Regions from separate parts of the Streptomyces sp. NPDC030245 genome, predicted to be linked through region 1. Evidence: predicted binding sites of a transcription regulator. Region 1 holds the regulator's gene; the other holds the start of a gene.

What was found. The regulator HspR, encoded in region 1, represses chaperone genes until heat shock. The targets are predictions, from matches to a motif close to TTGAGNNNNNNNNNCTCAA.
Region 2: the regulator HspR is predicted to act here: its motif matches at 10,782-10,800, upstream of dnaK (molecular chaperone DnaK).

What each region holds. Positions count from the first base shown of each region.
Region 1 is NZ_JBVICF010000007.1:285,758-300,544, reverse strand. It holds gene ACZ4Z4_RS20970 (ABC transporter permease) at 1-409, shown strand, start outside; gene ACZ4Z4_RS20965 ((Fe-S)-binding protein) at 491-2,773, opposite strand; gene dnaK (molecular chaperone DnaK) at 3,133-4,998, shown strand; gene grpE (nucleotide exchange factor GrpE) at 4,998-5,729, shown strand; gene dnaJ (molecular chaperone DnaJ) at 5,763-6,953, shown strand; gene ACZ4Z4_RS20945 (heat shock protein transcriptional repressor HspR) at 6,957-7,412, shown strand; gene ACZ4Z4_RS20940 (hypothetical protein) at 7,545-8,060, shown strand; gene ACZ4Z4_RS20935 (helix-turn-helix transcriptional regulator) at 8,300-9,136, opposite strand; gene ACZ4Z4_RS20930 (helix-turn-helix transcriptional regulator) at 9,238-10,236, opposite strand; gene ACZ4Z4_RS20925 (helix-turn-helix transcriptional regulator) at 10,358-11,347, opposite strand; gene ACZ4Z4_RS20920 (hypothetical protein) at 11,721-12,077, shown strand; gene ACZ4Z4_RS20915 (pyridoxamine 5'-phosphate oxidase family protein) at 12,202-12,627, opposite strand; gene clpB (ATP-dependent chaperone ClpB) at 12,775-14,787, shown strand, end outside.
Region 2 is NZ_JBVICF010000013.1:143,504-158,290, forward strand. It holds gene ACZ4Z4_RS30950 (class I SAM-dependent methyltransferase) at 1-70, opposite strand, end outside; gene ACZ4Z4_RS30955 (4a-hydroxytetrahydrobiopterin dehydratase) at 77-382, opposite strand; gene ACZ4Z4_RS30960 (helix-turn-helix domain-containing protein) at 466-1,335, shown strand; gene ACZ4Z4_RS30965 (hypothetical protein) at 1,361-1,783, opposite strand; gene ACZ4Z4_RS30970 (nitrate reductase subunit alpha) at 2,165-5,848, shown strand; gene narH (nitrate reductase subunit beta) at 5,881-7,512, shown strand; gene narJ (nitrate reductase molybdenum cofactor assembly chaperone) at 7,509-8,087, shown strand; gene narI (respiratory nitrate reductase subunit gamma) at 8,084-8,806, shown strand; gene dnaK (molecular chaperone DnaK) at 8,829-10,712, opposite strand; gene ACZ4Z4_RS30995 (OsmC family protein) at 10,862-11,287, opposite strand; gene ACZ4Z4_RS31000 (SAM-dependent methyltransferase) at 11,410-12,210, opposite strand; gene ACZ4Z4_RS31005 (DUF6345 domain-containing protein) at 12,538-14,169, shown strand; gene ACZ4Z4_RS31010 (amino acid permease) at 14,175-14,787, opposite strand, start outside.

The DNA of each region.
Region 1 (14,787 bases):
CCTCGTCGGCGCCATCGGCGTGGCCATCGGCTTCCGGTCCACCGACGCCTCCGTACTGGAATGGCTGGCCGCGTTCGGGCTGATCGTGCTCTTCGCGACGGCTCTGACCTGGATCGCGGTCGGCATGGGCCTGGTCAGCCCGAACGCCGAGGCCGCCGGCAACAACGCGATGCCGCTGATCCTGCTGCCGCTCCTCTCCAGCGCCTTCACGCCGGTCGACTCGATGCCCGGCTGGTTCCAGCCGATCGCCGAGTACCAGCCGTTCACCCCCGCCATCGAGACCCTGCGCGGCCTGCTGCTCGGCAGCGAGATCGGGCACCACGGATGGCTCGCCGCCGGCTGGTGCCTGGGGCTCGCGGTGCTCGGCTACTTCTGGTCGACGTCGAAGTTCAACCGCGACCCGAAGTAGTGACGCGGTACCCATGGATGCAACGCGAACAGGCCGGTCCCGCCCGAAGGCGGAACCGGCCTGCACCGTTGTGACGTGCCGTTACTTCACCGGCTCGGGTTCCGGCTCGTCCGCCGACTCGGCGTCGCCCGCCGGGTCGACCGGCGTCTTCACGGAGTCGAGGAGGAGCTGCGCGACGTCCACGACCTGGAGGGACTCCTTGGCCTGGCCGTCGTTCTTCTTGCCGTTCACGGAGTCCGTGAGCATGACGAGGCAGAACGGGCAGGCGGTCGAGACGATGTCGGGGTTGAGCGACAGCGCCTCGTCGACCCGCTCCGTGTTGATGCGCTTGCCGATGCGCTCCTCCATCCACATGCGCGCACCACCGGCGCCGCAGCAGAAGCCGCGCTCCTTGTGGCGGTGCATCTCCTGCTGGCGCAGGCCGGGGACGGACGACATGATCTCGCGCGGGGGCGTGTAGACCTTGTTGTGGCGGCCCAGGTAGCACGGGTCGTGGTAGGTGATGAGGCCCTCGACCGGCGTCACCGGGATCAGTTTGCCCTCGTCGATGAGGTGCTGGAGCAGCTGCGTGTGGTGGATGACCTCGTAGTCGCCGCCGAGCTGCGGGTACTCGTTGGCGATGGTGTTGAAGCAGTGCGGGCAGGTCGAGACGATCTTCTTGGCCGTCTTCGGCTTCCGCGACTCGGGCGTGACCTTGCCGTCGTCGTCGAACTCCTCGCCGAACGCCGCGTTCAGCGTCATGACGTTCTCCTGGCCGAGCTGCTGGAACAGCGGCTCGTTGCCCAGGCGCCGCGCCGAGTCACCGGTGCACTTCTCGTCGCCGCCCATGATCGCGAACTTGACGCCCGCGATGTGCAGGAGCTCCGCGAAGGCCTTCGTGGTCTTCTTGGCGCGGTCCTCCAGGGCGCCGGCGCAGCCGACCCAGTACAGGTACTCGACCTCGGTGAGGTCCTCGACGTCCTTGCCGACGACCGGCACCTCGAAGTCGACTTCCTTCGTCCACTCCAGGCGCTGCTTCTTGGCGAGGCCCCAGGGGTTGCCCTTCTTCTCCAGGTTCTTGAGCATCGTGCCCGCCTCGGACGGGAACGCGGACTCGATCATCACCTGGTAGCGGCGCATGTCGACGATGTGGTCGATGTGCTCGATGTCGACCGGGCACTGCTCGACGCAGGCGCCGCAGGTGGTGCAGGACCACAGGACGTCCGGGTCGATGACGCCGTTCTCCTCGTACGTGCCGATGAGCGGGCGCTCGGCCTCCGCGAGGGCGGCGGCGGGCACGTCCTTCAGCTGCTCCTCGGTCGCCTTCTCCTCGCCCTCCATCGTCTTGCCGCCGCCCGCGAGCAGGTACGGGGCCTTGGCGTGCGCGTGGTCGCGCAGCGACATGATGAGGAGCTTGGGGGAGAGCGGCTTGCCGGTGTTCCAGGCGGGGCACTGCGACTGGCAGCGGCCGCACTCGGTGCAGGTGGAGAAGTCGAGGATGCCCTTCCAGCTGAACTGCTCGACCTGGGAGACACCGAAGACGGCGTCGTCGGCCGGGTCCTCCCAGTCGATCGGCTTGCCGCCCGACGTCATGGGCTGAAGCTCGCCGAGCGTCGTACCGCCGTCCGCCTCGCGCTTGAACCAGATGTTCGGGAAGGCGAGGAAGCGGTGCCAGGCCACACCCATGTTGGTGTTCAGGGAGACGACGATCATCCAGATGAAGGAGGTCGCGATCTTCAGCCCGGCGAAGAAATACGTGAGGTTCTGGAGGGTGGAGAGGTCCATGTCCGCGAACCACTGGACCACCGGGTACGAGATGAAGAACGACGCCTCGTAGCTGTCGACGTGGTGCTGGGCACCCTCCAGGGCGTGCAGCGTGAAGATGCAGACGCCGACGATGAGGATGACGGACTCGACGAAGTACGCCTGGCCGGTCTTCGATCCCGCGAAGCGGGACTTGCGGCCCGGCTTTCCGGGCTTGTTCAGCTGCCGGATGACGATCAGCGTGAGGATGCCGAGCACGGTCATGGTGCCGATGAACTCGACGAAGACGTTGTACGGCGCCCAGTCACCGATGACCGGCAGGATCCAGTCGGCCTGGAAGAGCTGGCCGAAGGCGTTGACGATCGTCAGCAGCAGCGAGAAGAAGCCCACCGCCACGAACCAGTGCGCGAAGCCGACGATGCCCCACCTGTTCATGCGCGTGTGGCCGAGGAACTCCTTGACCACGGTGAGGGTGCGCTGGACCGGGTTGTCGGTCCTGAGTCCGGCGGGCACGGGCTGACCGAGCCGTACGAACTTGTAGATCTGCACGATGGCACGGCCGAACAGCGCGACGCCGACCGCGATTAGGACCAGCGACACGATGATCGCGGCGAGTTGCATTGGGGGCTCCTCGGGCCTGCGAGGCGAACTATTACTAAGCGGTAACTTATGCAGTCCGTCTGAGACTACCCACTTACTCCGCCGCACTGTAGCCAGCAACCCGGTGATCTGCGTCGCTCAGGCAACCCTGAGCGGCGCCTGACGCCGCCGGCCGCGGTGGCGCTGTTCAGGGGCGCGGGGAACTGCGCGACCAGCCACGACGCGCCCGCGGCCGAAAAACCACCCCCGGGAGGCCCCATACCTGCGCGTAAGCGCGGGATAAGACTTGAGTGCCCCAGACTCACATCTGTTGACGCCGACGCAGCGCTCATGCATGCTTGAGTCAGATCCACTCAAGAAGTACATCTGGAGGAACCGAAATGGCACGTGCGGTCGGCATCGACCTGGGCACGACTAACTCCGTCGTCAGCGTTCTCGAAGGCGGCGAGCCCACCGTCATCACCAACGCCGAGGGCGCCAGGACCACGCCGTCCGTCGTCGCCTTCGCGAAGAACGGCGAGGTGCTCGTCGGCGAGGTCGCCAAGCGCCAGGCGGTCACGAACGTCGACAGGACCATCCGGTCGGTCAAGCGCCACATGGGCACCGACTGGAAGGTGGACATCGACGACAAGGGATTCAACCCCCAGCAGATCTCGGCGTTCATCCTTCAGAAGCTGAAGCGCGACGCCGAGTCGTACCTGGGCGAGAAGGTGGCCGACGCGGTCATCACCGTCCCGGCGTACTTCAACGACTCCGAGCGCCAGGCCACCAAGGAGGCCGGCGAGATCGCGGGCCTGAACGTCCTGCGTATTGTCAACGAGCCGACCGCCGCCGCCCTTGCCTACGGCCTCGACAAGGACGACCAGACCATTCTGGTCTTCGACCTCGGTGGCGGCACCTTCGACGTCTCGCTCCTCGAGATCGGCGACGGCGTCGTCGAGGTGAAGGCCACGAACGGCGACAACCACCTCGGTGGTGACGACTGGGACCAGCGCGTCGTCGACTACCTGGTCAAGCAGTTCAACAACGGCCACGGCGTGGACCTCTCCAAGGACAAGATGGCGCTCCAGCGCCTGCGCGAGGCGGCCGAGAAGGCCAAGATCGAGCTGTCCTCCTCCACGGAGACCACGATCAACCTGCCCTACATCACGGCCTCCGCCGAGGGCCCGCTGCACCTGGACGAGAAGCTCACGCGCGCCCAGTTCCAGCAGCTCACGTCCGACCTCCTGGAGCGCTGCAAGACCCCGTTCCACAACGTCATCAAGGACGCGGGCATCCAGCTGAGCGAGATCGACCACGTCGTTCTCGTCGGTGGCTCCACCCGCATGCCCGCCGTCGCCGAGCTCGTCAAGGAGCTCACCGGCGGCAAGGACGCCAACAAGGGTGTGAACCCGGACGAGGTCGTCGCCATCGGCGCCTCGCTCCAGGCCGGTGTCCTCAAGGGTGAGGTCAAGGACGTCCTGCTCCTCGACGTGACCCCGCTCTCCCTCGGCATCGAGACCAAGGGCGGCATCATGACGAAGCTCATCGAGCGCAACACGACCATCCCGACCAAGCGGTCGGAGATCTTCACGACGGCCGAGGACAACCAGCCGTCGGTGCAGATCCAGGTCTACCAGGGCGAGCGCGAGATCGCGGCGTACAACAAGAAGCTCGGCATGTTCGAGCTGACGGGCCTGCCGCCGGCCCCGCGCGGCGTCCCGCAGATCGAGGTCTCCTTCGACATCGACGCCAACGGCATCATGCACGTGACCGCGAAGGACCTCGGCACGGGCAAGGAGCAGAAGATGACCGTCACCGGTGGCTCCTCGCTGCCGAAGGACGAGGTCAACCGGATGCGCGAAGAGGCCGAGAAGTACGCGGACGAGGACCACGCCCGCCGCGAGGCCGCCGAGGCCCGCAACCAGGGCGAGCAGCTCGTCTACCAGACCGAGAAGTTCCTCAAGGACAACGAGGAAAAGGTCCCCGGTGACGTGAAGACCGAGGTCGAGGAAGCCGTCAATGAGCTGAAGGAGAAGCTCAAGGGCGAGGACACGGCCGAGATCCGCACCGCCACCGAGAAGGTCGCCGCCGTCTCGCAGAAGCTGGGCCAGGCGATGTACGCCGACGCCCAGGGCGCGCAGGCCGCGGGCGGTCCCGAGGGCGCCGCCCCGGGTGCCGACCAGGCCAAGGAGGACGACGGAGTCGTCGACGCCGAGATCGTCGACGACGAGAAGCCCGGAGACGCGAAGGGTGGCGCCGCCTGATGACCGAGGAGACCCCGGGCTTCGGCGAGGACGCCGAGAAGCCTGACGTCCCCTCCGGCGCCACCCCTGATGACGCGGCGCCGAAGGCCGCCGAGCCCTCCACCGAGGAGGGCCCGGCGGCCCCGGCCGGGGACGCAGCAGAGAGCAAGACGTCCGCCCAGGATGTGGGCCTGACCGCCCAGCTGGACCAGGTGCGCTCCGCGCTCAACGAGCGCACCGCGGACCTCCAGCGGCTTCAGGCCGAGTACCAGAACTACCGCCGTCGGGTGGAGCGGGACAAGGTCGCGGTGAAGGAGATCGCCTCGGCGAACCTCCTCTCCGAGCTCCTCCCCACCCTCGACGACATCGGCCGCGCGCGTGAGCACGGCGAGCTGGTCGGCGGCTTCAAGTCGGTCGCCGAGTCGCTGGAGACCGTCGTCGCCAAGATGGGCCTCCAGCAGTTCGGCAAGGAGGGCGAGCCCTTCGACCCGACGATCCACGAAGCCCTGATGCACAGCTACGCACCGGACGTCACCGAGACGACCTGCGTCGCGATCCTTCAGCCGGGGTACCGGATCGGCGAGCGCACCATCCGCCCCGCGCGGGTGGCCGTCGCCGAGCCGCAGCCCGGCGCGCAGACCGTCAAGGGCGAGGATTCCGACGGCTCCACGGCCTCCGCGGGCTCCGCCGGCTCCGCGGCCGCGGAGCAGAAGACGGACGAGAAGGAGACCGGTGGCCCGGACGAGGGCTGACGGTCACGACATGAGTGAGGAGGGACGTCGGGGATGAGCACCAAGGACTTCATCGAGAAGGACTACTACAAGGTCCTCGGCGTCCCCAAGGACGCCACCGAAGCCGAGATCAAGAAGGCGTACCGGAAGCTCGCCCGCGAGAACCACCCGGACGCCAACAAGGGCAACACCAAGGCGGAGGAGCGCTTCAAGGAGATCTCCGAGGCGAACGACGTCCTCGGGGACCCCAAGAAGCGCAAGGAGTACGACGAAGCGCGTGCTCTCTTCGGCAACGGTGGATTCCGGCAGGGCCCCGGAGCCGGCGGCGGATCGTTCAACTTCGACCTGGGCGACCTCTTCGGAGGCGGCGGCCCGGGTGGCGGTGGAGCGGCCGGCGGCTTCGGGGGCGGTCTCGGTGACGTCTTCGGGGGCCTGTTCAACCGCGGCGGCGCGGGTGCCGGAGCCGGCACGCGTACGCAGCCGAGGCGCGGCCAGGACATCGAGTCCGAGGTCACGCTCAGCTTCACGGAGGCGGTGGACGGCGCGACGGTGCCGCTCCGCATGTCCTCCCAGGCCGCCTGCAAGGCGTGCTCCGGCACCGGCGACAAGAACGGCACACCGCGCGTGTGCCCGACCTGCGTCGGCACGGGCCAGGTCTCGCGGGGCGGCGGCGGAGGGTTCTCCCTCACCGACCCGTGCATGGACTGCAAGGGCCGTGGGCTCATCGCCCAGGACCCCTGCGAGGTCTGCGGCGGCAGCGGCCGCGCCAAGTCGTCGCGCACCATGCAGGTGCGGATCCCGGCCGGTGTCTCGGACGGGCAGCGCATCCGCCTGCGCGGCAAGGGCGCGCCCGGCGAGCGGGGTGGTCCGGCGGGCGACCTCTATGTCGTCGTGCACGTCGACAGCCACCCGGTCTTCGGCCGCAAGGGCGACAACCTCACGGTCACGGTTCCGGTGACGTACCCGGAGGCGACGCTGGGCGGCGAGGTGAAGGTGCCCACCCTGGGTGGGCCACCCGTCACCCTGAAGCTCCCCGCAGGCACGCCGAACGGTCGTACGATGCGGGCCCGCGGAAAGGGCGCGGTCCGCAAGGACGGCACCCGGGGCGACCTCCTGGTGACGGTGGAGGTGTCGGTCCCGACATCCCTGTCGGACTCGGCGAAGGAAGCTCTGGAGTCCTACCGCAAGGCGACTGCGGGCGACGACCCGCGGGCAGAACTGTTCCAGGCCGCGAAGGGAGCGTGACCCATGGATAGGGTCGGCCGTCGTCATAATCCGTACCAACTCACCGACGAGACACCCGTGTACGTCATCTCGGTGGCCGCCCAGCTGAGCGGTCTGCACCCGCAGACCCTGCGGCAGTACGACCGCTTGGGTCTGGTCTCCCCGGACCGCACGGCGGGCCGCGGCCGACGCTATTCCGCCCGCGACATCGAGCTGCTCCGCACGGTGCAGCAGCTGTCGCAGGAAGAGGGCATCAACCTCGCCGGCATCAAGCGCATCATCGAGCTGGAGAACCAGGTCGCGGCGCTCCAGTCGCGGGTCGCGGAGCTCTCCGCGGCCGTGGACGGCGCCGCCGCGGCGATGCAGCAGCGCGAAGCGGCGGTGCACGCCTCGTACCGCCGTGACCTCGTCCCCTACCAGGACGTGCAGCAGGCGAGCGCGCTGGTGGTGTGGCGCCCCAAGAGGGCGACGGAGCAGTAGTTCCCGCGGCCGGTTCGTCCCGGTCACGGGCTGAGTACGCTGAAGCGGGGCCGGGAGGTTTGATGACCTCCCGGCCCCGCTTCGACGTGTGTATGGGCGTACGTGTGTACGGGTACGGGGAGTTGAACTGACATGGCCATGGTGGGCCTGTTCTGGATCGCCGAGGGCGATGTGTACGTGGGGGCGAAGCCGGCCGGGCTCGCTCCCGGGGTGCGGCTGACGCCGGAGGGCGTACTGGCCCTCGGCGACAAGCAGTCCGGCATGTGGCCGTGGGAGGACGTGCGCGCGCTGACCGTCGACGACGTCCCCGTGAAGTCCCTGAAGCGGCACGTGGGCGTGGTCGTCGACCTGGCCCTGACGGTGGGCCTCGGCGGCGGCGACGAGGCTCCGACGATGACGGTGCGGCTCACGGACGCCGAGGGCGAGGAGACGGAACTGACGGCGTACACGGCGGCGGCGGTCGGCTACTCCCGCACGGAGTACGACCTCTCCCGAGCCCTCCTCGCCCACCTCACCGAAGGCGCGGGCACCCTTCTCACCACGCTGGCCGCGATGTCCGACTGGGGCCGCCGCCACGAGGGCGGGTCGCCGCGGGCGTCGGAGCGCGAGGAACTGCTGCGCGAGTGGGGCGGCTCTTTGACGCCGTGACGTGAGAGCGCCCCGGGCGGCTACGGGGGAGCAGCCAGCCGGGGCGCTCGGGGGAAGCGGGAGGGGGCCGACTAGATGCCCCCGCCGCTGCACCGAGCTTGCCGTGCGGGGAGGCGCGGCGGTAGCGCCATCTTGTTGCGGTGCAGCGAGCTGAGGAGGGAACAAGAGGGCGCAATACGCACATCACGGACCGAACTGGCCCCCCGGGGGCTAGGCGGGCCCCCGATCAAGAACTCCGATCAAGAACTCCGCTCAAGAACTCCTGACCGCGCTATGAGATACCCCAGTTGGGCGCGGCTGTTGCTGCCGAGGGTGGCGGCGAGTTTGGCGATGTGGACGCGGGCGGTGCGGATGTTCATGCCGAGGCGGGTGGCGATCTCGGCGTCGGTGAGGCCTTCGACGAGGAGGCCGGCGATGGCGTGCTGTCGGGGGGTGATGCCGTTCTCGGCGGGTTGGGGAGCGGCTTGCGGCCACATGGGGGTGGCCAGGCGCCACAGCCGCCAGAAGGTGGTGGCGAAGTACTCGACGAGGGCGGGCTGGCGCAGTTCGAGGGCGACGCTGCGGTCCTTGCTCGCCGGGATGAACGCCACGGTCCGGTCGAAGACGAAGAGCCGGTCGGTGACCTCGTGGAGGGTGCGCGCCTCGGTGTCGCCGTCGAGCTGTTCGAAGTAGGCGAGCACGGGCAGAGAATGGCGCGTTGTGTGCTGGTAGAGGGTCCGCATCCGGCAGCCCCGGGTGAGGATGGCCTGGTCCCGGGGGAAGACTTCGGCCAAGGTCTCGGGGGGCCGGGTACCGCCGGGCTGGACGGCCAGGAACTCCTCGGTGACCTCGTTCATGGCGCGGTCGATGGCCGCGTTGATGCGGTCGAGTCCGTCGAGCACGGTGACGGTGGTGCTGGTGGGGTGCAGCCACTGCGGGTCGTCGGGGCCGGGTTGCAGGAGGCCGAGACGGACGAGGCACGGGGCCGGTTCGGCGGCGTTGCGGTTGATCCGGCCTTCACGCAGGGCGCGGGCGTAGACGGACAACCCGGCTTCACAGATTTCCTCGAACGAGTGCGGTAAGTGCTTCGTGGCCATGCGAGCCCCCTCCTGCCTGGTTGAAGCGTCGCGATTCTATGCAGGCGGGGTGAGCCGGGGCCGGATGCCGCAGGTGAAGTGTCTGCTTCTGGACGGCTGTTTCAGGGTGTCCGGTTCTGGGGTCGCCCCTGCTCGAGAATCCCTGCTTGACCTATCAGATATCCGAGTTGGGCGCGGCTGTTGCTGCCGAGGGTGGCGGCGAGTTTGGCGATGTGGACGCGGGCGGTGCGGATGTTCATGCCGAGGCGGGTGGCGATCTCGGCGTCGGTGAGGCCTTCTATGAGGAGGCCGGCGATGGCTCTTTGCCGTGTGGTGATGCCGTCCCGTGGGGCTTGCGGTGCGGTGTACGGGAACATCGGCGTCGCCAGGCGCCACAGGCGGTAGAAGGTGGTGACGAGGTAGTCGACGATGGCCGCGTGCCGGATCTCCAGGGCCACGGGACGCTTCGGGTCCTTGACGGCCGGAATGAAGGCCACGGACCGGTCGAAGACGAAGAGGCGTTCGGTGACTTCGTCGAGGGTGCGGACTTCGGCGTCGCCGCGGAGTTGTTCGTAGTGTGCGAGGACCGGTAGGGAATGGCGCGTTGTGTGCTGGTAGAGAGTGCGCATGCGGCCGCCTCGGGACAGGATCTCCTGTCCGCGGGGCAGTGATTCCGCCATCTGCTTGGGCAGGCGGGCCCCACCGGGTTGCACGGTGAGCACTTCCTCGAAGGTTTCCGCGACCGCTTGGTCTATCGCCGCGTCGATGCGTGCCATGCCGTCCAGGACGGTGATGGCGGAGGTCTCGCCGCCGGCGGTGACCTGGCTGCCCAGGGAGAGAAAGGAGCTGAACGTCGCCGTCAGCTTCTCCTCCCGGCGCCGGTGATGGCTTATGCGGTCCTCTATGACGCGAAGCAGGTGGGGGAGGGCTGCGGCGGGCGGGGTGGGGTGGAGCCACTGCGTATTGTCGATGTCAGGATGCAGCAGGCCGAAGTCGATGAGACAGGGGCTCGCTTCGGCTTCCTTGCTGCGGATCCGCCCTGCCCGAAGTGCGCGGCTGTAGATGGCTGAGCCTGCTTCGCAGAGTTCCTCGACCCCGTGCGGCACATGCTCGGCGACCATGTGGCGTCCCCTCCCCGGTGCTTCAAGCGACGCGATTGTATGCGCGTGCGTTCACTTCACCGTGGGGGTTCCCGTCGAGGGGCGTGTCGCTCGGGCCGTGGGGAAGACTGAGGTCGGGCGGTCACTTCGGGTGGTCCTGGTCGAGGATGCCGGACTGGGCGATCAGGTAGCCGAGTTGGGCGCGGCTGCCGCTGCCGAGGGCGGCGGCGATCTTCGCTATGTGGGCGCGGCAGGTGCGGACGTTCATGCCGAGGCGGCGGGCGATGGCCTCGTCGACGTGGCCTTCGACGAGGAGTTTGGCTATGGAGCGTTGGACGCCGGTTATGCCGTCGGTCGTGGGGGCGTACGGCGCCTCTTCGAGCAGTGGCGAGGCGCGCTGCCAGAGCTGCTCGAAGACGTTGGCCAGATACTGGACCAGACCGGGGTGGCGGAGTTCCAGGGCCGCCTGGCGGTCTTCGCGGGCAGGTATGAAGGCCACAGTACGGTCGAAGATCATCAGCCGTTCTATGAGTTCTTCGAGGGTGCGAACCTCCACCTTCCCTTGCCGCATGTGCTCGGCATACGCGAGGGTGGCCTGGCTGTGGCGGGCGGTGTGCTGGTAGAGCGTCCGCATCCTGATGCCCCGATCGAGGATGCTCTGGCTCTGTTTCACGGCTTCGGTGACGATCGCCTCACTGCGGCCGCCACCGGGCTGGACGGTAATCACCTCCGACTGGCACTCGGCTATGGCCACTTGGATGGCCGCGTTGATGCGGCTCCCGCCTTCCAGGACGGTGATCGAATGTACGGCGGGCCGGTCCTGTGCGCTAATTGCCATAAATGGCTCGAAAGTGACGGACAGTTGGTTGGCGAGGGCCCTGCGCTCCTGAATTTCGCGCTCGATGGGCCTTAGGCGTTGCGCGAGAACAGAGGTGGGCGGAACAGGGCGAAGCCAGTCGGGGTCGTCCGGATCAGGATCCAGAAGGGCGAACTCCATCAGGCAAGGAGCGGCTTCCGCTTCGGTTCGTCGGATGCGTCCGGTACGCAGCGCGTTGGCGTAGAGCCGCTTGCCCTCATCACATAGTTCGGCCATGGCGTGTGGATGTGCCCTAATTGGGCTGTTTGTTGTCATGCCTCCACCCCCCAGGGTCCTGAACGTGCAGGAACATGATGCATCGGTCCTGTGGTGTTCGCATGGCTGAATGAGCCATCGTCTTGGAAGGCCGGGGGAGAGTCGCGATGGAAGTGAGGACGAAGCCCGCTATGCGCCAGGGAAAGCTTCGCTCGGTACTTGTCTGTGCCTTCTCCGTTGGGTTGGCTGTCAGCGCCTTCAGTGGTCTCGATGTGCGTGCGGATGCCGATACGGCCGCGACGCGCACGTCGGTGCCCGCTGCTGCGCCGTTGGACGTCATCTGGGACGCAGCTCCGCAGGGCGACGTCATCTGGGCGTCCGCTTCGAAGAGTGATGTCATCTGGGCCTCTACCCCGGCAGGAGGCGCCGCATCATGAGCACCCCTCCCGACGACCGCACCTTCCGCCGAGAAATGGCCACCGCCTACCGGTCCGGGTGGCACTTCATCGATCTGGTGACCGCGATCCCTCACCGCGGTGACTCCTTGATGGTGACCCTGCTCGGTGAGCCGATCGTCGTCACTCGTGATGACGAGGAGGAGATCCGGGCCTACCGGTGCCTGCGGCGGCCCCGCGGGGCACCGCAGCCCGTGCGGTGTGCCATCCGGTACGGGATGGTGTTCGTCAATCTCGACCGGCGCGACCACCAGATGGTCGGGCAGCAGGAACAGCAGGGCCCGGACGCCATGGGCGTCTCGGACAACATCACAGCCACCCCCCGCAGTGCCTGACGCGATTCCCCCGTCGTTGTAAATCGCGCAGGCGCTTCCCCCAGCAGCGGCGCCACCGTGGACCTGAACACGGTGGCGCCGCTGTGGTGTGCGGGAAGCGAAGCACGTACAAGTACGGACGGCGTCAGGGCTTGCCCAGTGCTCGGGTCACCGTGATCTCGATCAGGACCCGGTCCGGGTTCGGGGACGGGCGGCGTTCGTAGCGTTCCTCGTAGCGGTCCTCCGCTTCCGCCACCGCCTCCGGTTCCGTTCGCACGACCGCGTGGCCCTCCAGCGTCGCCCAGCGCCGGCCCGCGAACTGGCAGACCGCCACCCGCGCCCCGGGGCCTTCCACGCCCGTCGCCGCCAGGATGTGTGCGACCTTCCGGCTCGTCTTGCGGGCGAGGACCCGGGCGACCCCGGCCTCCGGGTCGTACGTCACGCCGACCGGCACCACGTGCGGGGTGCCGTCCGGGCGGAGCGTCGTCAACGTGCAGAGGTGCCGTTCGCGCCAGAAGCTGAGGTAGGGCTCGGGCGGGTCGGACGGGTCGATGCGCGGGTTCGGGGCCATGACCAGGGAACATAGCCGCCCGGACTTCCCGGCCCCTCCTTGAGTGGAATAGACTCAAGTTTGTGTAGGTTGAGTAAGTCAGTGTGGGAGGGGGACCCGTTCGTGGAGGCCCCCCGCCGTAGGACCCCGTAAGGAGGAGAAGCGCACGTGGACGCCGAGCTGACCAACAGGAGCCGGGACGCGATCAACGCGGCCAGCAGCCGCGCGGTCAAGGACGGGCACCCGGACCTGACCCCCGCGCACCTGCTGCTCGCGCTGCTGGAGGGCGAGGACAACGAGAACATCGTCGATCTGCTCGCCGCGGTCGACGCCGACCAGGCCGCCGTGCGCGCGGACACCGAGCGCGTCCTCGCGGGCCTGCCCAGCGTGACCGGGTCCACGGTCGCGCCGCCCCAGCCCGACCGTGAACTGCTGGCCGTCGTCTCGGACGCCGGACAGCGCGCGAAGGAGCTCGGGGACGACTATCTGTCCACCGAGCACCTGCTCATCGGCATCGCGGCCAAGGGCGGCAAGGCCGGGGACGTACTCACTCAGCACGGGGCCGGCAGCAAGAAGCTGCTGGACGCTTTCGAGAAGACAAGGGGAGGGCGCCGGGTGACCACACCCGACCCCGAGGGTCAGTACAAGGCACTGGAGAAGTTCGGCACCGACTTCACCGCGGCGGCCCGCGAAGGACGGCTCGACCCCGTCATCGGACGGGACCAGGAGATCCGGCGGGTGGTTCAGGTGCTGTCGCGGCGTACGAAGAACAATCCCGTCCTCATCGGTGAGCCGGGTGTCGGCAAGACCGCCGTCGTGGAAGGGCTCGCCCAGCGCATCGTGAAGGGGGACGTCCCCGAGTCGCTGAAGAACAAGCGGCTCGTCTCCCTCGACCTGGGCGCCATGGTCGCCGGCGCGAAGTACCGCGGCGAGTTCGAGGAGCGCCTGAAGACCGTCCTCTCCGAGATCAAGGAGAGCGACGGGCAGATCATCACCTTCATCGACGAGCTGCACACCGTGGTCGGCGCCGGGGCCGGCGGCGACTCCGCCATGGACGCCGGGAACATGCTCAAGCCCATGCTCGCCCGCGGTGAGCTGCGGATGGTGGGTGCGACCACCCTGGACGAGTACCGGGAGCGGATCGAGAAGGATCCCGCCCTGGAGCGCCGCTTCCAGCAGGTGCTCGTCGCCGAGCCGAGCGTCGAGGACTCCATCGCGATCCTCCGCGGGCTCAAGGGGCGGTACGAGGCGCACCACAAGGTGCAGATCGCCGACAGCGCCCTGGTGGCCGCGGCCTCGCTCTCCGACCGGTACATCACCTCCCGCTTCCTGCCCGACAAGGCCATCGACCTCGTCGACGAGGCCGCGTCCCGGCTCCGGATGGAGATCGACTCCTCGCCCGTCGAGATCGACGAGCTCCAGCGCGCCGTCGACCGGCTGCGGATGGAGGAGCTCGCGCTCAGCAAGGAGACCGACCCCGCGAGCAAGCAGCGTCTCGACAAGCTCCGGCGCGACCTCGCCGACAAGGAGGAGGAGCTGCGCGGCCTCACTGCCCGCTGGGAGAAGGAGAAGCAGTCCCTCAACCGCGTCGGTGAGCTGAAGGAGAAGCTCGACGAACTGCGCGGCCAGGCCGAGCGCGCCCAGCGCGACGGCGACTTCGACACCGCGAGCAAGCTGCTCTACGGAGAGATCCCCGCCCTGGAGCGCGACCTCGAAGCGGCCTCCGAGGCCGAGGAGGAGGCTGCCGCCCAGTCCAAGGACACCATGGTGAAGGAGGAGGTCGGGCCCGACGACATCGCCGATGTGGTCGGCGCCTGGACCGGTATCCCCGCCGGGCGGCTCCTGGAGGGCGAGACGCAGAAACTGCTGCGCATGGAGGACGAGCTCGGCAAGCGGCTCATCGGGCAGGGCGAGGCCGTGCGGGCCGTCTCCGACGCGGTGCGGCGCACCCGCGCCGGGATCGCCGACCCCGACCGGCCCACCGGCTCCTTCCTCTTCCTCGGTCCGACCGGCGTCGGCAAGACCGAGCTGGCCAAGGCCCTCGCGGACTTCCTCTTCGACGACGAGCGGGCCATGGTCCGCATCGACATGAGCGAGTACGGCGAGAAGCACAGCGTCGCCCGCCTCGTCGGCGCCCCTCCCGGGTACGTCGGGTACGAGGAGGGCGGCCAGCTCACCGAG
Region 2 (14,787 bases), on a different contig from region 1:
CGGCAGCGGCGCGGGGTTCGCCGCCGCGCGAGGCGTCGTACCGGTCGGCCTCCTTGCTGTAGTCCAGCATCGGCGGTCAGCCCGCCCCGTGCGCGGGCGCCAACTCCCGCACTCTGCGCGCGAGTTCGAAGTCGAGTTCGGTGAGCGCGCCGCCCGCGCTGTGCGTGTGCACGGTGAGCGTGACGGTGTTGTAGCCGAGGGTCAGGTCGGAGTGGTGGCCGAGCTCCTCCTGCGTCCGCGCGATGTGGACGACGAGTCCGGTCGCCGCGAAGTGCGAGCCGAGCCGGTAGGAGCGGGTGAGCCTGCCCGCCTCCAGGGACCAGCCGGGCAGCTCCGCGAGGCGGTCCTCGATCTCCTTCTGCGAGAGCGGTTCGGGCGGCATGGGCCACGCTCCTTCCGTGAAGCCTTCCGTGAAGTCGGTCTTCGCCTCACCCTGCCACAAATTGTTTCGATTACCTTCTACGTATGACAACCGCCGCGCCCGCCAAGGGGAGCACCAGAGGCAAGGCCAAGGGACAGACGGAGAACACGGGGAAGACCGTCGCGAGCGGCACCGGAGTGGGTCCGCTGCTGCGCGGCTGGCGCGAGCGGCGCCGGGTGAGCCAGCTGGAGCTGGCCCTGCGCGCCGACTCCTCCGCGCGGCACATCAGCTTCGTCGAGACGGGCAGGTCGCGCCCGAGCGAGGAGTTCCTGCTGCGCATCGCCGACCACCTCGACGTGCCGGTGCGGGAGCGCAACTCGCTGCTCCTGGCGGCCGGTTACGCTCCCCGGTTCCGGGAGACCTCGCTGGACGACCCCGCCATGGGCACGCTGCGCGAGGGCCTCGAACAGCTCCTGGCGGGCTACGAGCCCTATCCGGCGCTGGTGGTCGACGCGGCGTACGACGTCGTCGCGGCGAACCGCGGCATCTCGATGATGCTCGACGGCGTTCCCGGGCATCTGCTGGAGCCGCCCCTGAACGCGATGCGGCTGACGCTCCACCCGGAGGGCCTGGCGCCCCGGATCCGCAATCTGCGGGAGTGGCGGGGACACCTGCTGCACCAGATGGAGCGGCAGATCGCGTTGCAGCGTTCGGACGCGCTGCGGGCGGTCTACGAGGAGGTGGCGGCGTATCCGGTGGCGGATCCCGGCGTCGACGCCTTCGAGGCGGGGGCGGAGGTGCCGTACTTCGCGCTGCCCCTGCGGATCGAGCACGACGGGCACGTGCTGTCCTTCATCTCGTCGATCTCGACGTTCAACACGCCGATGGACGTGACGGTCGCCGAGCTGGCCATCGAGACGCTGCTCCCGGCCGACCCGGCGACGTCGAAGTACCTCCAGGCGCACATGTCCTAGACGTGCGTGGCCGTGGCCGTGGCCGTCAGGGCTTGAGCGCCCGCAGCGCCGCGTACTGAAGCGCCGCGAAGCCGCCGACGGTCGCGGCCTGGAGCGGGATCCAGACCGCTCCGGCCGTGCTGGGCGAGAGCCAGCCGACGAGGGCGACGACACTGGCCACCGCCCAGAGGGCGTTCGCCTCGACGACCGCCCGCACGGCGAGCTTGGGCGGGCTCTTGCGCCAGGCGAGGGAGCCGACGCCCGCGCCGAACAGGGTGAGGAAGACGCCGAGGCCGAGGAGCAGCCCGGAGTCGACGCCGAGGAAGTCGCCGAGGGGGCCCGAGGCGGCGGCGTACGCGATGCCGTTGCCGGCGGTCACGACCGCGTCCAGGCCGAGGAAGCGGCGCAGCATCGTGGTCGGGTCGGTGGTGCGGGCGAGCGCGGCGAGCGGGTACGTGGACGTGGCCATGGCGGATGCCTCCCAGCGGGGACGGTTTTCGGGTGCCGGGTCCGGTGCGGAGTGCGCAGTGCGCCGGACCCTTTCGGGCGCCGGATCCGGTGCGCAATGCGCACCGCCGGACCGTTTCGCGGTGCCGGACCCGGTCCGGAGTGCGCCGGACCGGATCCGGTGGCATCACTCTGTCGCGCCCGCGCCGACCGGTCGATTACGTCACGGGTAATGCCGCGCGGCCGCCCTGCGCCCCGTCACAAGTAATGCCGCGCGGCCGCCCTGCGCCCCGTCACGGGTAATGCCGCGCGGGCCGCCCGGCAACCCGTACGGCCGACGCCGACGGGTGCGCCGCCGGTCCCGCCCCTACGTTCGGGGGAGGCAGACCTAGGGAGCGCCACGGTGACAGAGACGACCGAGCCCGCCGCCGCCCTGCTGCGGGCGGGCAGGTTCTTCCGGCGCGGCACCGCCGCCCCCGACCTGCACAGCGTCCGGCTGACGGGCGGCCGGGACGCGGACGCCTTCTACCGGGACCGGTGGAGCCACGACAAGGTCGTGAACTCGACGCACGGCGTGAACTGCACCGGCTCCTGCCGCTGGAAGGTGTACGTCAAGGACGGCATCATCACCTGGGAGTCGCAGGCCACCGACTATCCGAGCGTCGGCCCCGACCGCCCCGAGTACGAACCGCGCGGCTGCCCGCGGGGCGCCGCGTTCTCCTGGTACACGTACTCCCCCACGCGCGTGCGCTACCCGTATGTGCGCGGTGTCCTCATCGACATGTACCGGGAGGCGAAGGCGCGCCTGAAGGACCCGGTGCTCGCGTGGGCGGACATCCAGGGCGACCCGGAGCGCCGCCGGACGTACCAACAGGCGCGCGGCAAGGGCGGGTTGGTGCGGGCGACCTGGGACGAGGCCGTCGAGATCATCGCGGCCGCGCACGTGCACACGATCAGGACGCACGGCCCCGACCGGGTCGCGGGCTTCTCCCCCATTCCCGCGATGTCGATGGTGTCGCACGCGGCCGGCGCCCGCTTCATGAGCCTCATCGGCGCGCCGATGCTCTCCTTCTACGACTGGTACGCGGACCTGCCGGTCGCCTCGCCGCAGGTCTTCGGCGACCAGACCGACGTGCCGGAGTCGGGTGACTGGTGGGACGCCGCGTATCTGATGATGTGGGGCTCCAATGTGCCGGTGACCAGGACGCCCGACGCCCACTGGATGGCGGAGGCGCGCTACCGGGGCCAGAAGGTCGTCGTGGTGGCGCCCGACTACGCCGACAACGCCAAGTTCGCCGACGAGTGGCTGCATCCGCATCCGGGCACCGACGGGGCGCTGGCGATCGCGATGGGGCACGTCGTCCTCAAGGAGTTCTTCGTCGACCGGCGGACGGAGTTCTTCACGGACTACGTCCGCCGGTTCACCGACCTGCCGTTCCTGGTGACGCTCACCGAGCGCGACGGCGCGTACGTGCCCTCGAAGTTCCTGCGCGCCACCGACCTCGGTGACGCGGGAGAGGGCGGCGACTGGAAGACGGCGGTGCTCGACGCGAAGACCGGCCGGCCGGCCGTGCCGAACGGCTCGCTGGGCTTCCGCTGGACCGACTCCGGCAAGGGCAGGTGGAATCTGGAGCTCGGCGACATCGAGCCGCTCCTGACCCTCCAGGGCTCGGCGGTCGCGGCGGGTATCGAGGTGCTGCTGCCCCGGTTCGACACCGAGGGCGGCACGCACGGGCAGGGCCGCGGCGAGGTCGTGCGGCGCGGGGTTCCCGCCACCCGGCTCGGCGGGCAGGACGGGCCGCTGGTCACCACGGTCTTCGATCTGCTGCTCGCGCAGTACGGCGTCGGGCGCGAGGGGCTGCCGGGCACGTGGCCCACGTCGTACGAGGACGCCTCCCAGCCCGGCACGCCCGCCTGGCAGGAGGTCCACACCTCCGTCCCCGCCGCCAAGTGCGTGCGGATCGCCCGCGAGTTCGCCGCGACGGCCGAGAAGTCGCACGGCCGCTGCATGATCCTCATGGGGGCGGGGACCAACCACTGGTTCCACTCCGAGACGATCTACCGCGCCTTCCTCGCGCTGCTCCAGCTCACCGGCTGCCAGGGCCGCAACGGCGGCGGCTGGGCGCACTACGTCGGGCAGGAGAAGTGCCGTCCGAACACCGGCTGGGCCACGCTCGCGAGCGCCAACGACTGGAGCAGGCCACCGCGGCAGATGATCGGCACCGCGTACTGGTTCCTCAACACCGACCAGTGGCGTTACGACAGGTTCGCGGCGGACGTGCTCGCCTCACCGCTGGGCGAGGGCCGCTTCGCGGGTCTGACGGGCGCCGACTGCCTGGCCCTTTCGGCGCGGACCGGCTGGATGCCCTCGTACCCGACGTTCGACCGCAACCCCCTGGACCTCGCCGCGACGACGGACGACCCGGTGGCCAACGTCGTCGACGAACTCAAGGCGGGCACCCTCAAGTTCGCCTGCGAAGACCCGGACGCCCCCGAGAACTGGCCGCGCGTCCTGACGCTGTGGCGCGCCAACCTCCTCGGCTCGTCCGCCAAGGGCGCCGAGTACTTCACGAAGCACCTGCTGGGCACGCACTCGTCGCTGCGGGCGGCGGAGGCGGACCCGCACGAGCGCCCGTCCACGGTCGCGTGGCGGGCCGAGGCGCCCGAGGGCAAGCTCGACCTGCTCGTCTCCCTGGACTTCCGCCAGACGTCGTCGACGCTGCTCTCCGACGTCGTACTGCCCGCCGCCACCTGGTACGAGAAGCACGACCTGTCGACCACGGACATGCACCCCTACGTGCACTCCTTCACCCCGGCCGTCGACCCGCCCTGGCAGGCCCGCACCGACTTCGACACGTTCCGCGCCATCGCCGACCGGCTCAGCGAGCTGGCCGTCGGCCACCTGGGTGTGCGCAAGGACGTCGTCGCCACCGCGCTCCAGCACGACACGCCGGGCGAGACCGCGCAGCCCGGCGGGGTCGTCCTGGACTGGCGCAAGGGCGAGTGCGAGCCGGTGCCGGGCAGGACGATGCCGAACCTGGCGGTCGTGGAGCGCGACTACACCGCGATCGGCGCGAAGTTCGCCGCGCTCGGCCCGCTCGTGGAGACGCTGGGGCTGCCGGTGAAGGGCATCACCTTCCACCCCGGTCAGGAGGTCGAGGAGCTGCGCGAGCGCAACGGCGTCGTGCGCGCCGGGCCCGCGGCCGGCCGCCCCGCCCTGGACACCGCGGTGAAGGCCGCCAACACCATCCTCGCGCTGTCCGGCACGACGAACGGACGCCTCGCCACCCAGGGCTTCCACACCCTGGAGGAACGCACCGGCCAGGAGATGGCGCACCTGGCCGCCGAGCACGAGGGCAAACGCATCACCTACGCCGACACGCAGGCCGCGCCCGTGCCGGTGATCACGTCGCCCGAGTGGAGCGGCAGCGAGGCGGGCGGGCGCAGATACACGGCGTTCACGCTCAACACGGAGCATCTGAAGCCCTGGCACACGCTCACCGGCCGCCAGCACTTCTTCATCGACCACGACTGGATGCACGAGCTGGGCGAGGCGCTGCCCGTCTACCGGCCGCCGCTGGACATGAACCGGCTCTTCGGCGAGCCGCGGCTCGGCTCGGACGGCGAACGCGAGGTGACGGTCCGTTACCTCACGCCGCACAACAAGTGGTCGATCCACTCCGAGTATCAGGACAACCTCTTCATGCTCTCCCTCTCGCGCGGCGGCCAGTGCGTCTGGATGGCGCCGCAGGACGCGGAGGCGATCGGCGTGCGGGACAACGACTGGATCGAAGCCGTCAACCGGAACGGCGTGGTGGTGGCGCGTGCGATCGTCTCGCACCGCATGCCGGCCGGCACGGTCTACATGCACCACGCCCAGGAACGCACCGTGAACGTCCCCAGGGCGGAGACCACCGGCAAGCGTGGCGGCATCCACAACTCCCTGACCCGTCTGATCCTCAAGCCCTCCCATCTCATCGGCGGCTACGCGCAGTTGTCGTGGGCGTTCAACTACCTCGGCCCGACGGGCAACCAGCGGGACGAGGTGACGGTCATCCGCCGTCGCAGCCAGGAGGTCGCGTACTGATGACCCGTGACGCAGGAACTATCGGACGCTGTATGGCGCAGATCGCGATGGTGATGAACCTCGACAAGTGCATCGGGTGTCACACCTGCTCGGTCACCTGCAAGCAGGCGTGGACCAACCGCGACGGCATGGAGTACGTCTGGTTCAACAACGTCGAGACCCGGCCCGGCCAGGGCTACCCGCGCCGCTACGAGGACCAGGAGAAGTGGCGCGGCGGCTGGGAGCTGAACAAGCGCGGCGCGCTGAAGCTGAAGAACGGCGGCCGGATCAAGTCGCTCCTGGAGATCTTCTCCAACCCGAAGCTTCCCGAGATCAAGGACTACTACGAGCCCTGGACGTACGAGTACCGGAACCTCACCGACGCCCCGCTCGGCGACGACTACCCGGTGGCCGAACCCCGCTCCCTGATCAGCGGCAAACCCATGAAGATCGAGTGGTCGTCGAACTGGGACGACAACCTCGGCGGCGCCACCGAGCACGGCGACCTCGACCCGATGGTCGCCAGGACCCGCCAACAGGTCGCGGACAAGGTGAAGTTCACCTTCGAGCAGACCTTCATGTTCTATCTGCCCCGCATCTGCGAGCACTGCCTCAACCCGTCCTGTGTGGCGTCCTGTCCGTCCGGCGCGATGTACAAGCGGTCGGAGGACGGCATCGTCCTCGTCGACCAGGACCACTGCCGGGGCTGGCGCAAGTGCGTGACCGGCTGCCCGTACAAGAAGGTCTACTTCAACCACCGCACCGGCAAGGCCGAGAAGTGCACGCTGTGCTATCCGCGCGTCGAGGTCGGGCTGCCGACCGTCTGCTCGGAGACGTGCGTGGGCCGGCTGCGCTATCTCGGCGTGATCCTGTACGACGCCGACAAGGTGACGGCCGCCGCGTCCGAGCCCGACGAACGCAAGTTGTACGAGGCCCAGTTGGGTGTCTTCCTCGACCCCGAGGACCCCGAGGTGCGGCGCGCGGCGGAGCGGGACGGGATCTCGTACGACTGGATCGAGGCGGCGCGCCGCTCCCCCGTGCACGCGCTGATCAGCACGTACAAGGTGGCGCTCCCGCTGCACCCGGAGTACCGCACCATGCCGATGGTCTGGTACATCCCGCCGCTCTCCCCGGTGGTCGACGCGCTGACGGAGACCGGCCACGACGGCGAGGACCTGGGCAATCTCTTCGGCGCCATCGACACGCTGCGCATCCCCCTCGAATACCTCGCGGAGATCTTCACCGCCGGGGACGTGGGGCCCGTGCGGGCCTCGCTGGAGAAGCTGGCCGCGATGCGGGCCCACATGCGGGCCATCAACCTCGGCGACCCGCCGGACGGTTCGACCGCGGCGGCGGTGGGGATGTCGGGCCAGGAGATCGAGGAGATGTACCGGCTGCTCGCGATCGCGAAGTACGAGGAGCGGTACGTCATCCCGACCGCGGCGGTCGCCGACGCGCGGCGCCTGGAGGAGTCCGCGCTGCCCGAGGGCTCGGACTCGTGCAGCCTCGACTTCGAGGGCGGTCCCGGGATGGGCGGCGACGGGCCGTTCGGCCAGGACTCCGGTCGCAGGCAGCTGCCGCTCGTCACCATCGAGAACTTCCACACGCTGCGGGCCAGGCAGACCACCGACGAGCAGCCGAGCGCGGTCGAGAAGGCCCACGCGCCCCAGGAGGACGAGACGTGACCCGGCACGCGGTGCTGTACCAGGCGGCGGCGCTCTGCCTGGCCTATCCGGACGACGAGTTCCGCGCGCGGCTGCCGCTGCTGCGGGAAGCCGCGCCCGCGGAGCTGCACGGCTTCCTGGAGTACGCCTCGGCCGCCTCGCCCCGCGAGCTCGCCGCGCACTACGTCCAGGTCTTCGACTTCAAGAACCGCCACAGCCTGTATCTGAGCTGGTGGCGGGAGGGCGACACCCGGCGGCGCGGCATGGCCCTGGTCCGCTTCAAGGAGGTCTACCGCGCGCACGGCCTGGAGTTCACCGGCGAGGAGCTGCCTGACTTCCTGCCCGCGGTCCTGGAGTTCTCGGCGCACGCGGGCCCGCTCCTCCTGAACGAGCACCGCGGCGGCCTGGAGCTGCTGCGGATCGCGCTCGCCGACCACGGCACCCCGTACGCGTCCGTCGTCGAGGCGGTGTGCGCGACGCTGCCGGGCCCCTCGCCGAAGGACCGTGCGGAGGCGCTGGCCCTCGCCCGCTCGGGGCCGCCGCGCGAGGACGTCGGCCTCCAGCCCTTCGCACTCGTCGGGGAGGCCCCTTCATGAAGACGCTGCTGTGGGGTGTGCTCCCCTACCTGGCCTTCGTCCTGCTCGTCGCGGGCACGGTCTGGCGCTACCGCTACGACAAGTTCGGCTGGACGACCCGCTCCTCCCAGGTCTACGAGTCCAAGCTCCTGAACATCGCCTCACCGATGTTCCACTACGGCATCCTCTTCGTGCTCGTGGGCCATCTGGTCGGGCTGTTCCTGCCGGAGTCGTGGACCGAGAAGGCGGGCGTGAGCGAACACACGTACCACCTGTTCTCGCTGTACGGCGGCACGGCGGCCGGTGTGCTCCTGGTCCTCGGCATCCTGCTGCTGCTGTACCGGCGGCGGACCAACACGCCGGTGTTCCGGGCCACGACCGCCAACGACAAGCTGATGTACCTGGTGCTGTTCGCGGCGATCGTGCTCGGCATGGTGGCGAAGCTGATGCACTCGTCCGGCGACGGCTACGACTACCGCACGTCCATCGCGCCGTGGGCGCGCAGCCTGTTCACGCTCCAGCCGGACATCGACCGGATGACGGGCGTGCCGCTGCTGTACGAGATCCACGCGGTGGTCGGGATGGTGCTGTTCGCGCTGGTGCCGTTCACCCGGCTCGTCCACATGTTCAGCGCCCCGCTCCAGTACCTCTTCCGTCCGTACGTGGTCTACCGCAGCCGGGACCCGAAGCGGCTGGGCGCGCGGCCGGAGCGGCGGGGCTGGGAGCGGACGGGGTCGTGACCCCCGTCCGCCCCCACAGCGCCTATCGGCCGCCGCCCTTGTCCCCGTCGCCCTTCTCTCCGGCGGGCTTGTCCTCCTCGTCCACGATCTCCGCGTCCACCACTCCCTCCTCGGCGGGGGCTTCCGCGGCCGTCTCCTGCTGGGCTCCCCCGCCGGAGTCCGCGTACATCGCCTGGCCCATCTTCTGGCTGACCGCGGCGAGCTTCTCCGCGCCGGCGCGCAGGGCCGCCGTGTCGTCCGCCCGGTTCTTCAACAGGCCCTTCAACTCGTCGGACACCGACTCCACTTCGGTCCTGGTGTCCGCCGGCACCCGCTCGCCGTTCTCGCGCAGGAACCGCTCCGTCTGGTAGACGAGCTGCTCCGCCTGGTTGCGGACCTCGGCCGCCTCACGGCGTTTGCGGTCCTCCTCCGCGTGCTCCTCGGCCTCCCGCACCATGCGGTTGATGTCGTCCTTGGGCAGCGCGGAACCGCCGGTCACCGTCATGCGCTGCTCGCGCCCGGTGGCCTGGTCCTTCGCCGAGACATGCATGATTCCGTTGGCGTCGATGTCGAAGGTGACCTCGATCTTCGGAACGCCGCGCGGCGCGGGCGGCAGGCCTGTCAGGTCGAAGACGCCGAGCTTCTTGTTGTACGCGGCGATCTCCCGCTCGCCCTGGAAGACCTGGATGCCGACCGAGGGCTGGTTGTCCTCGGCGGTGGAGAAGGTCTCCGAACGCCGGGTGGGAATCGTGGTGTTGCGCTCGATGAGCTTCGTCATGATGCCGCCCTTGGTCTCGATGCCGAGGGAGAGCGGTGTCACGTCGAGCAGGAGCACGTCCTTCACGTCGCCGCGGATGACTCCGGCCTGGAGCGCCGCGCCGAGCGCGACGACCTCGTCGGGGTTGACGCCCTTGTGCGGATCCTTGCCGGTGAGCTCCCTGACCAGGTCGGTCACCGCGGGCATCCGCGTGGAGCCGCCGACCAGGATGACGTGGTCCACGGCGGAGAGCTGGACGCCCGCGTCCCGCACCGCCTGGTGGAAGGGCTCCTTGCAGCGGTCCAGCAAGTCGGCCGTCAGCTCCTGGAACTGAGCGCGTGTCAGTTTTTCGGCCAGGTGCAGCGGGCCTTCCGCGGAGGCGGTGATGTAGGGCAGGTTGATGTCCGTCTCGCTCGACGAGGACAGCTCGATCTTCGCCTTCTCGGCGCCCTCACGCAGCCGCTGGAGCGCCATCTTGTCCTTGCCGAGGTCCACGCCGTGCCCGTTCTTGAACTGCCGCACCAGGTATTCGACGATCCGCTGGTCCCAGTCGTCGCCGCCGAGCTGCGTGTCGCCGTTGGTGGCCTTCACCTCGATGACGCCCTCGCCCATCTCCAGGAGCGAGACGTCGAAGGTGCCGCCGCCGAGGTCGAAGACGAGGACGGTCTGGTCGTCGCCCTTGTCGAGGCCGTAGGCGAGGGCCGCCGCGGTGGGTTCGTTGATGATGCGCAGGACGTTGAGCCCCGCGATCTCACCGGCCTCCTTGGTGGTCTGGCGCTGGGTGTCGTCGAAGTACGCGGGCACGGTGACCACCGCGTCGGTGACGTCCTCGCCGAGATAGGACTCGGCGTCGCGCTTCAGCTTTTGCAGGACGCGCGCGGAGAGCTCCTGCGCGGTGTAGCGGGTGCCGTCCACGGAGCCGCTCTCCGGGAAGCGCCAGCCGCCGTCGCCCATGTGGCGTTTGACGGAGCGCGCGGTGCGCTCCACGTTGGTGACCGCCTGCCGCTTGGCGACCTCACCCACCAGGACGTCGCCGTTCTTCGCGAAGGCGACGACGGAGGGTGTGGTGCGCGCGCCCTCCGCGTTGGCGACGACGGTGGGCTCACCGCCCTCCAGCACGGCCACCACTGAATTCGTCGTCCCGAGATCGATCCCGACCGCACGTGCCATGGTCCAGTCCCTTCCGCCGCGAGCTCACGTCCCCCGTTTCCCGGTCTACTCCGTTCTCCATCACAAAACTTGAGCGGGTCGATGTCAATGCCGCACGCGACAATGCCGCCACCCCGACAGGGGCGGCGGCACTGTCAACTGCGGCTTTCTCAGGCCAGCTTGGCCGAAAGCGTGATGGTCGTGCCCGTCAGGGCCTGGCTCACCGGGCAGCCGTCCTTGGCCTTCTCGGCGGCCTCGACGAAGGCGGCCTCGTCGATGCCGGGCACGACGCCCTCGACGGTGAGGTGGATGCCGGTGATGCCCGTGCCGGGCTGGAGGGTCACGTCGGCGGAGGTGGTGAGCCGGGTGGGCGGGTTGCCGGCACCGGTCAGGGTGTGCGACAGGGCCATGGAGAAGCAGCTGGAGTGCGCGGCGGCGATGAGCTCCTCCGGGCTGGTCTTGCCGTTCGCCTCCTCGGCGCGCGACGGCCAGGACACCGCCTGCTCCCCGATGCCGGAGGAGTCGAAGGTGACGGTGCCCGAGCCCTCCGCCAGAGAGCCTTCCCAGACGGTGTGCGCGGAGCGAGTGGTAGCCACGATGTGTTCCCTTCAGTGCGGATCCGTGATCGGATTTTCCGTTGCCACCATCCGATCACACTCCGGACGAAAACGGGGCGCGCGGTCGCCACGCACGGCGTGCGATGGCCGAAGCGGCCCGCTCAGGGCTTCCTCGCCACCGCCCCGTACATCGCGATCGCCCCGTCGTCGATGCCGTCCTGCAAGGGGCCGGGACGCCACTTGTGCACCTGGGTGACGCCCGGAGCCAGGAGGTCCAGGCCCTCGAACAGGGCGGTGGCGGCGGGGAGGTCGCGCAGCGCCATGGGCATGCCCTGCCGCTCGTACTCCTCGGCCACGCGGCCGACCTCCTCCGGCGCGAAGTCGGCGGTGCCGATCGTCATGGCGAGGAAGCTGCCCGACGGGAGCGGCTCCAGCAGGCGCCGCACGAGACGCCGGTCGTCCGGCGGCAGGATGAAGTGCAGTATGCCGATGACCATCAGGCCGACCGGCTCGTCCAGATCCACCAGGGCACGGAACTCGGGGCTGTCCAGGATGGCGTCCGGATCGTGCATGTCGGCGTCGACATAGGCGGTCGCCCCCTCCGGCGAGCTCTGGAGCAGGGCGCGGGCGTGGGCCAGGACGATCGGGTCGTTGTCGACGTAGACCACGCGGGACTCCGGTGCCACGCCCTGCACCACCTCGTGCAGGTTGGGGGCGGTGGGCAGGCCGGTGCCGATGTCGAGGAACTGCCGTACACCGTGCTCCTGGGCGAGGAACCGCCCGGCACGGTGCATGAACCGCCGGTTCTCCAGCATGTGCACGGGCAGCGCCGGCCAGTGCCTGCACATGGCGTCGCCCGCCTCGACGTCGACGAGGTAGTGATCCTTGCCGCCCAGGATGTAGTCGTACACCCGCGCCGAATGCGCCGTCGAGGTGTCGATCCGATCCTCTGCGCTGTGCATGGGCAACTCCGCTTCTCACCGGTGACATTGAACTGTGAACGGTATGCCCGGCCGGAAAGCGACCGACGCGATGTCGCCACGGCGGATACGAGCCGCCCGGCGCCCGGCCGGCACCGGGGAGATGTTCGAGCAGGGTGTGCAGGTACGCGTCGCCCGATACGAACACGTTGTGTGGGCCGCCGCGCCACAGGGGCTTCTGAGGTGCGGGAACAGGCACGTGGCGGGGGTCCTATGGCCGGAATGGCAACTGGGCAAGGCACGCCCGCGGTGACACTTTGAGGCCCCCTCGCGGACGACGGCGAGGAGATCCTCTCAGGGGGTAGGGCCATGCGCATCAACTACTCGGACCGCGGTCCGTCGCCACTCGAACCGGAGAAGCCCGGAGCGGCGGGTGACCGGGACTCGACCTTCGGCTGGTGGGGCGCCTTCAGCATCCAGAAGTTCGTCAACCAGTCGCCGCTGTACCACACGCACGCCGACGCCACCGGCTGGCTGGCGTACCTCCAGCAGTTCTACGACCGCAACTTCTGGTTCGCCGACGGCGGCGCGCAGGTGTGGGCGTACGAGGAGACGTACGACAACTGGCAGGACCGCTACGGCATGGACGCCGTCTGCGCCGTCTACCACTCCGGCCACGGCGGCATGGACGGCAACGGCGTGTTCTTCGCGCCGCTCGGCGCCGCCTGGGACGGGCGCAGCGACGCCGTCTCCAACCGGATGGCGCTCGGCAACGAGAAGGCCAACTACGTCTTCTGGTCGACCTGTGACTCGCTGAAGGTCACCGGCGGGCACTCGCCGATCCGCACCTGGGCCGGGCCCAACATCGGCTTCCGGATGATCTTCGGGTTCGAGACGGTCAGCATCGACAGCCCGGACTACGGCAAGAAGTTCTGGGAGAAGTGGCGGGCCGGACAGACCTTCTGCGACGCCTGGCTCAACGCCAGCTGGGACATCTACCACGGCCAGGCGCCGTCGGTGTGTGCGGTCGGCGCCACCCAGGCCGAGGCCACCAACCGCCTCAACACCGAGCGGAACTTCTTCCGCGAGCACGTGCCGGACAACTGGTACGCGTGGCGCTGGTACTACGCGCGCGAAGGCGTCCGGGAGGCGCTGACCCGGCTGCCCGGGCAGCAGCAGATCGTCCAGCTGGCGCCCCGCGACCCGAGCGCCGAGCTCGGCAGGCTGGGGCAGCTGGCCGACTTCCCGTCGGCGGCGCTCCAGGAGGTGCAGGTCGACGAGCTCGGCGTGCTCAACGCGACCTCCGGGGACCGCGTCGTCTCCACCGGTCCCGAGGGCGTCCGCTGGGTCAGGCTCGCCGAGCCCAACCACCGCAACACCCAGCAGCTGCCCACCGAGCGGGCGATCGAGGCGGCCCGCACGGTCGCCGAGCGGTACGCCGAGGGCGCCGAGCTGGTCGTCGACAGCGTGCACGACCTGATGCAGAACTCCGGGACGAAGGACGGCTCCGAGGTCGGGCGCCCGGTGACGCTGCAAACACACGTGACGTTCCGGCAGGTCTTCGACGGCGTGCCCGTCATCACGCCGGGGCGCGGCCTGATCCGCGTCGGGCTCGACAACGACGGCACCGCCGTCCAGGCCGAGATCGCCACCCGCCGGACCACCGGCAGCACGCGCGAGCCGAGCACCGAGATCTCACCGCCGTCGCCCAAGGGCGGCAAGGCCGCGGCGGCGCCGCTGGAGCGCGACCCGCGCAAGGCGCTCGACGCGGCGCAGCGCAAACTCCTCGCGCAGCTCGCCACGGTCACCGCCGACGACCCGGCACAGGCCGCGACGGCGGCCCGGGCGCCCCAGGTCAGCGACGTCCCCGGCACCTTCGAGGTCGGCTATGAGCTGGAGGGCAACGAGGCGTACCCCGCGGCCCGCAAGCTGATCGAGATCGGCTCGCCGGGCAGCATGTTCAAGACCCGCCGCTGGGTCGTCGCGCCGCTGGCGAGGTAACCCGCTCAGTCGCTCACGGTGGCGGCCCGCTGCTTGCGGGCCGCCATCCACGCGTAGACGAGCACACCGACGAAGAGGAACAGCACGCCCTGGTAGACGGCCGCGTAGCCGGAGCCTGCGACCAGCCACATGGCGAACGCGAACGCGACACCCGCGAGGACGCCGTCCCGCACCAGGCGGCCGCGGTGGACGCGCTCGCGCTGCCCGGAGACCAGGAAGTAGATCTGCGCGGCGGTGGCGAGGAGATAGGGCACGGTCGCCGTGAACGTGGTGATCAGGACGAGCGACTCGAAGACCCCGCCGGAGCCCGCCGTGTAGTTGTAGACGGTCAGCAGCGAGGCGAGGACGACGGTGACGAGGACGCCGACGGTCGGCACGCCGCGCCTCTTGTGCCCGAACGCGCTCGGGAAGAGCCCGTCCTTGGCGGCCGCGTACGGCGTCTGCGCGCTGAGCAGCGTCCAGCCGTTGAGGGCGCCGACCATCGAGACGAGCGCGGCGCAGGCGACCGCGGTGCCGCCCCAGGAGCCGCCGAACATCACGTCGACGGCGTCCGAGAACGGCGCGGTGGAGGAGACCAGCTTGTCGTGCGCGACCGTCCCGAAGACGGCGAGGGTGCCG